2 regions of the Mesorhizobium sp. M1334 genome follow, and region 1 is predicted to be linked to the other one. Evidence: predicted binding sites of a transcription regulator. Region 1 holds the regulator's gene; the other holds the start of a gene.
The links. Region 1 encodes LexA, which represses DNA repair genes until DNA is damaged. Its sites were predicted from a motif close to TGTTCNNNNTGTGTTCNG; they were not measured.
Positions count from the first base shown of each region.

Region 2: recA (recombinase RecA) is a predicted target of LexA. The motif match lies at 2,034-2,051, and genes of this name have one in related genera.

Region 1 is NZ_JAMYLM010000012.1:132,871-136,511, forward strand. Features, by position in the region: gene NKH17_RS20715 (ComEC/Rec2 family competence protein) at 1-1,345, shown strand, start outside; gene lexA (transcriptional repressor LexA) at 1,339-2,073, opposite strand; gene kynU (kynureninase) at 2,515-3,641, shown strand, end outside.
Region 2 is NZ_JAMYLM010000005.1:152,103-155,743, forward strand. Features, by position in the region: gene alaS (alanine--tRNA ligase) at 1-552, opposite strand, end outside; gene recA (recombinase RecA) at 812-1,909, opposite strand; gene NKH17_RS12245 (carbohydrate kinase family protein) at 2,188-3,120, shown strand; gene NKH17_RS12250 (TfoX/Sxy family protein) at 3,155-3,478, opposite strand; gene NKH17_RS12255 (GFA family protein) at 3,569-3,641, shown strand, end outside.

The sequences.
Region 1 (3,641 bases):
CAAAAAATATGCCGCCGCCGCCGCGCTTTTTTCGATTGCGGCGTACCTCGTCTTTTCCGGCATTGTGGTGGCGGCCGAACGCAGCTTCATCATGCTGGCGGTGATGCTCATCGCCGTGCTGTTCGACCGGGCCGCGCTCACCATGCGCAATCTGGCGATCTCGGCCATCGCGGTCATCGTAGTGTCGCCGCACGAGGTGGTCGGTCCGAGCTTCCAGATGTCCTTCGCCGCGACGGCGGCCCTTGTCGGCGCCTATGCCGGCTGGTCCGATTACCGCACCGGCAGGGCCACCACGCCGCCGCCCCGGCGATCGCCGCTACGCTTGGCCACTCGAAAGGTCCTGCTGGGCATGGGCGGCCTGGCGATGACCTCGATCATTGCAGGGAGCGCCACGGCGCTTTTCGCCATATGGCATTTCCAGCGCGTAGCGCCGCTCAGCCTGTTCGCCAATCTGGCCATCATGCCTATCGTCTCACTGGTCGTCATGCCCTTTGCCGTGCTCAGCGCGCTGGCGATGCCGTTCGGCGCGGATGGGCCTTTCCTCTACGTGATGGGCAACGGGCTGACGGCGATGATCGCCCTGTCCGGGTGGATCTCCGAGCGCTCGCCGATCGATGCGGTCGGACTGATTTCGCTGAGATCTGTCCTTTTGGTGACGATCGCCCTCGTCATTGCCAGCATGGCGACGACCTGGTTGCGGCTCGCGGCAATTCCTTTTGCGCTCGCTGGCTTGCTAACGACAACGCAGACGCGCGTACCCGACGTATTGATCTCGGAGGACGCACGGCTGGTCGCGCTGCCGATCGGCAGCGGTGAGCTCGCGGTCAACCGGGCACGCCCGAATGAGTTCACCATCGACAACTGGAAACGCGCGCTCACATCAGAGGCTATCGTCGCGCCGGAAACACCTGGAAAGAACGATCCGCAATTCGACATTGCCGATCCGGCCGACCTACCGCCGGGCATGCCGTTCATTTGCACGGACGGTCTCTGCCTCGCCAGGCATCCATCCGGCGCGATCATTGCGCAAGCCAAGGACCGCGATACCGCACGGCCAGCCTGCGCCTTCGCCAGCTTGATCGTCATCGACGACGCCACCGCCCATAATCCCTGCTACTACGACCGGCTGGTCCTCGTCGTCACCAAACGGCAACTGGCGCGCGCGGGAAGTGCGGCCGTCTATTTCGATCCACAAGCGGCAACACGCGCCGAAATCCGCTTCGCCGTCGAAAAATCATACCGGCCCTGGCACGTGCAGCGGAAATTTTCACGCGCGGCGCGCGGCCTGCCGCCATACCGCAGGGCCGACAATCCAAAAGCCGGCACCAAGGGCGCAACTCAGTAGCGGCGGATCAGCCCAACGAGCTTGCCCTGCACCTTGACCCTGTCTGGTCCGAAGATGCGCGTCTCGTAGGCCGGATTGGCGGCCTCCAGGGCGATCGAGGCGCCCTTGCGGCGGAACCGCTTCAGCGTCGCTTCCTCCTCGTCGACCAAGGCCACCACGATCTCACCGGGGCTCGCCGTATCGGCGTTGCGGATGATCACCGTGTCGCCGTCGAAAATGCCAGCCTCGATCATCGAATCGCCTTTGACCTCGAGCGCATAATGCTCGCCGCCCATGATCATATCCGGCGGCACCGAAATCGAATGCGTCTGGTGCTGGATAGCATCGATCGGCACACCAGCGGCGATGCGGCCCATTACCGGGATCGAAACGGCGGCGACGACATCATCGTCATTGCCGGCTGCAGGGACGCGCGACGATGTCGGCTTGCCCTGCCGAGGGGCACCTTGCCCAAGACTGCCCTGGATGACACTCGGCGAGAACTTGCGTGCCGCATTGAGGCCGGGGGCGATCGAGTCAGGCAGGCGTAGTACCTCCAGCGCACGGGCCCGGTTGGGCAAACGGCGAATGAAGCCGCGCTCCTCCAGCGCCGTAATCAGTCGGTGGATTCCGGATTTGGAAGCCAGGTCGAGCGCTTCCTTCATCTCGTCGAAGGAAGGTGGGATACCGCTTTCCTTCAACCTTTCGTGGATGAACATAAGCAGTTCGTGTTGTTTGCGTGTCAGCATAGCGACCCCCAACAGAATCAGAAAACAAACCCAGAACAGACACTATCTGTTCCAGTTGTGTTCCGCAACTGTTTAAAGTTTAATGAATACGTTAAGGCTCGGGAAACAAACGACGTCCCCTACCGGCGTACCGTATTTTCGCCGCCGCGAGCCTCATCGCCTTGATTCTGCTTTCGTTTGCGCCCTTCTGGCGTCCCGGAAGGGCGCATTGGCATCGGCCGTCCGCCGGCAAAGGGCACGGAAGTGAACCCCTATCGAATGTGCGGTTTGGTCAATGCACCGTGAACGAAACGAACTCAAAGCGCCAACCTCGGGGTTAAGTCCCGGTTTCCACCGCCTGCTGCTTCTCGCCGGTGGAGCCTTGCTACGCGCTACCCGGTAATGGAAGAACAGTTGATGCGTGTCCGGCGTTGCGTTGGATTTTGGGGGAGCAGGCAAATCATGACGGGAATTCCCGATCTCGTGGCCGTAAAGGCGATGGATGCCGCGGATCCGCTGGGCGCGATACGTGACCGCTTTGTGCTGCCGCAAGGAGTGATCTATCTCGACGGCAATTCGCTAGGAGCTGCTTCACGTGCCGCTTTCGATGAACTGTACAAGGCCGCGACCGAAGAATGGTCGCATGATCTCATCCGCGCATGGAACACGGCCGGCTGGTTCAACATGCCGCTTGAACTTGGCGACCAGCTCGGGCGCCTGATCGGCGCCGCGGCCGGCCAGACGGTGGTCTGCGACACGACGTCGGTCAACATCTACAAGCTGTTGCACGCAGCCATGGCCATGCGACCGGAGCGGCAGGCCATCGTCGCCGAGGGCGATAGTTTTCCGACAGACCTCTACATGGCGGAGGGTGTGGTTTCGACGCGAAAAGATGCGCTGCTGCACCTCTCGGGGGTCGACGCGCCGACCATTGAGGAGCTGATCGACGAACGCACCGCCGTGGTGCTGGTCAACCACGTCAACTACAAATCGGGCGAACTGCGCGACATGCCGGCGCTGACGCGCAGGGCCCAGGAAGCCGGGGCGATGATCGTCTGGGATCTCTGCCACACCGCCGGCGCGATGCCAGTCGAACTCGACAAAGCCAACGCCGATTTTGCCGTTGGCTGCACCTATAAATATCTGAATGGCGGCCCGGGCGCGCCTGCCTTCATCTATGCGGCTGAGCGGCATCTTTCCGATATCCAGCAGCCGCTCACCGGCTGGTGGGGCCATGCACGGCCCTTCGCCTTCGAGCCAGGCTATGCGGCCGGCACCGGCATCCGCCGGTTTCTGTGCGGCACCCAGCCGATCCTTTCGATGCGCACGCTGAAGGGCGCGCTCGACGTCTGGGACGATGTCGACATGACTGCGGTGCGCAAGAAGAGCATCGCACTGGCCGATCTGTTCATCGAGCTTGTCGAGGCAAAGTGCGGCGCTTACGGGCTAACGCTCGAAAGCACGCGCGACGGGGAAAAACGCGGCAGCCAGATTTCATTCATGCATGAGCATGGCTACCAGATCATGCGCGCGCTGATCGAACGTGGTGTGATCGGCGATTTTCGCGCGCCATCGACCATGCGCTTCGG
Region 2 (3,641 bases), on a different contig from region 1:
CCAGATATGCTCGCCACGGTCGATGAATATCTCCGAACACGGCCCGCAAGGCCCGGTGTCACCCATTGCCCAGAAGTTGTCCGAAGTCGCGATGCGGATGATGCGATCGTCCGAAAGGCCGGCGATCTTCTTCCAGTACGAGGCCGCCTCGTCGTCGGTGTGGTAGACGGTGACCAGCAGCTTCTCCTTCTTCAGCCCGAACTCCCTGGTGATCAGGTTCCAGGCAAGCTCTATGGCGCGCTCCTTGAAATAGTCGCCGAAGGAGAAATTGCCGAGCATCTCGAAGAAGGTCAGGTGGCGCGCAGTGTAGCCGACATTGTCGAGGTCGTTGTGCTTGCCGCCGGCGCGAACACTCTTCTGGGCAGTCGTGGCGCGCGAATAGGGCCGCTTCTCCAGACCGGTGAAAACGTTCTTGAACTGCACCATGCCGGCATTGGTGAACATCAGCGTCGGGTCGTTGCGCGGCACCAGCGGGCTTGACGCGACGACCTCGTGACCTTCCTTGCGAAAATAGTCGAGAAATGCCGACCGGATCTCGTTGACGCCACTCATGAATACTGCCTTTTCGAGAGAACCGCCGGCTGCCGGCGGAAAATAGACATGGCCTTTTAGCGGTCGCACCGCAGCCTGTCCAGAAACACCAAACGGGCTCAAATTCCTGCTTTACCAGCGCTTTGAAATGGCTTCTGCCCCGCCGTCAAACGCAAACCGCCGGCACGGGGCCGGCGGTTCGAAACGCATCGATTACGCAAACTCAAAATCAAAACATCAAATCGAAACCCGGCTGAGGCTCCGCGAGGCGTCGCCTGCCCTACATCACCCCAGCGTCGTCCTCGAAACCGTCGTCGCTGCTTTCGGAGCCGCCGTTTTCAAGGAATTTCTCGGCGATCAGCCCGGCATTCTGTCGCAGCGCCAGCTCGATCTCGCGCGCCGTGTCGGGATTATCGCGCAGGAACAGTTTTGCGTTTTCGCGGCCCTGGCCAAGACGCTGCGAATTGTAGGAGAACCAGGCGCCCGACTTTTCGACCACGCCGGCCTTGACGCCGAGATCGACCAGCTCGCCGGTCTTGGAGACGCCCTCGCCATACATGATGTCGAACTCGACCACCTTGAAGGGCGGCGCCAGCTTGTTCTTGACCACCTTGACGCGGGTCTGGTTGCCGACAACCTCGTCGCGATCCTTGACCGAGCCGATGCGGCGGATGTCGAGGCGGACCGAAGCATAGAATTTCAGCGCATTGCCGCCGGTCGTCGTCTCGGGCGACCCGAACATGACGCCGATCTTCATGCGGATCTGGTTGATGAAGATGACCATGGTATTGGAGCGCGAGATCGAGGCGGTGAGCTTGCGCAGTGCCTGGCTCATCAGGCGCGCCTGCAGGCCGGGCAGCGAATCGCCCATCTCGCCTTCGATTTCCGCCCGCGGCGTCAGCGCCGCCACCGAATCGACCACCAGCACGTCGATGGCGCCGGAGCGCACCAGCGTGTCGCAGATCTCCAGCGCCTGCTCGCCGGTATCGGGCTGCGAGATCAATAGGTTTTCGAGATCGACGCCGAGCTTGCGGGCATAGACCGGGTCGAGCGCGTGCTCGGCATCCACGAAGGCGCAGATGCCGCCCTTCTTCTGGGCTTCGGCCACCGTGTGCAGCGCCAGCGTCGTCTTGCCCGAGCTTTCCGGCCCGTAAATCTCGACGATGCGGCCGCGCGGCAGGCCACCGACGCCAAGCGCGATGTCCAACCCAAGCGAGCCGGTCGGCACCGTTTCGATCTCGACGACCTGCTCGTTTGCGCCGAGCCGCATGATCGAGCCCTTGCCGAAGGCACGCTCGATTTGCGACAGCGCCGCATCCAGAGCCTTTGATTTGTCCACCGCTTTGTCCTCTACAAGCCGCAAAGAATTCTGAGCCATGATACATCACCCCGTGGTCGTCAATGGAGGCCGGACAATCCCGCAATCCTTAAAAGAATGTACCTTGTTTGTTCTCATTTGTCAATGAGCGGCAAGGATTTGAAAAATAACGGATATCCATATTTGTTCTATTTTTGTTTCGTAATTTTGCTTCCGGATGTATCCCGCCTCGCAAAGCGGCGCCGCTGCCGTCACCAACCGAATCGCACCCGCGATTGCAGGGTTCCGCCCAGCGACCTAGTCTCCTCCCGGGCAACAGCAAAGGGCATTTTGCCGGCATGATGAACTCCCCGACGATCCTGGCCGTGGGCGGCGCCTATATCGAGCGGCGCGGCCGGGTTGCCGGCGCCTTCGTGCCAGCCGCCTTGAACCCCGGCACGATGCGCGAGCATGTTGGCGGCGCCGTCTTCAACGCCTTGCGCTTTGCGGTGCGACGCGGCGCCTCGGCCTCGCTGCTTTCGGTGCGCGGCGGCGATGCCCTTGGCGACACGGTTTTACGCGCCCTCACCGAGGCCGGCATTGCCGACCTGTCGGCGGTGTTCCTCGACCGGGCAACGCCAAGCCAAACGATGCTGATCGATAGCGATGGCGGGCTGATCGCCGGCCTTGCCGACATGGTGCTCTACGAGCTGGCGCTTCCCAAGCAAATCCGCCGCGCCAAGGTGCGCGAAGCTATCGGTTCGGCCGATGCGATCCTGTGCGACGCCAACCTGCCGTCGACCGCGCTGGAGCGGCTGGCGGCACTCGCCGCCGGCAAGGCGGTGTTTGCGCTTGCCGTCTCGCCCAACAGAGCGGCGCGGCTGGCGCCGGTGCTCGGACTTCTAGCGTTGGCCTTCATGAACCGGCACGAGGCCGGCGTGATCGCCGGCATTGACATCGATGCTGACGATCAAGGCGTCGTCGACGGGCTGAGGCGCGCCGGCCTGAAAGGTGGCGTGATCACCGCCGGCGACGGTCCGGTACTCGGTTTCGACCAAACCGGCGCATTTTCGATCCTGCCGCCGCCGCTGCAAAAGCTGACCGATGCCACAGGCGCGGGCGACGCATTGGCCGGCGCCACGATCGCTGCCCTGCTGCGTGGCCTGAAGCTGCGCGAAGCGTTGCGTGAAGGCGTCGCCGCCGCGGCGCTCGCCATCGAGAGCGCCGCCTTCACCAGTGCCAGCTTTGTCGAGGCGCTGGCGCTCGTGCCCGAGGCGCGGGACCTGGCATGAAGTGCGGCGCGGAATTGCCGAAGCATAACGCAGCCTATTTTCCGGCGCGCCGTCCTGCCTCGTAGGCGCGGCGTGCCCAGATCGCCATCTCATCCGGATCATCGAAGGCACTGTCGGGAACGCTCCAATACGGCATAGACACCAGCTTGCCGTGCCGTGAGCCGGTATAGGTCCATTGCCGGCAGCCGGCCGCTTCGAATTCAGGCGCGCTTTCCGCGTCGGCCTTCAGCATCAATTCGTCACGGATGACGACGGCGACGATCACGCCGTCGAAATAGATGCCCTTGCCGCCGAACATCTTGCGGATGCTAACCGGGCCAAGGCCTTCGAAAAGCTCTTCGATGCGCTCATTGTCCATGCGGCGATCATGTCATCCGGATTTCCCCTTGTCATCGCCGCAACCGGCACCATCCTGACAAGTTCGGAACCAGTTTCGTCGGAGTTTCTCATGCCGCTTCTGCTCAAAGGGTCCTGCCGGTGCAATGCCGTGCGTTTCGAGGTGGAAAGCCACACGCCGGTGC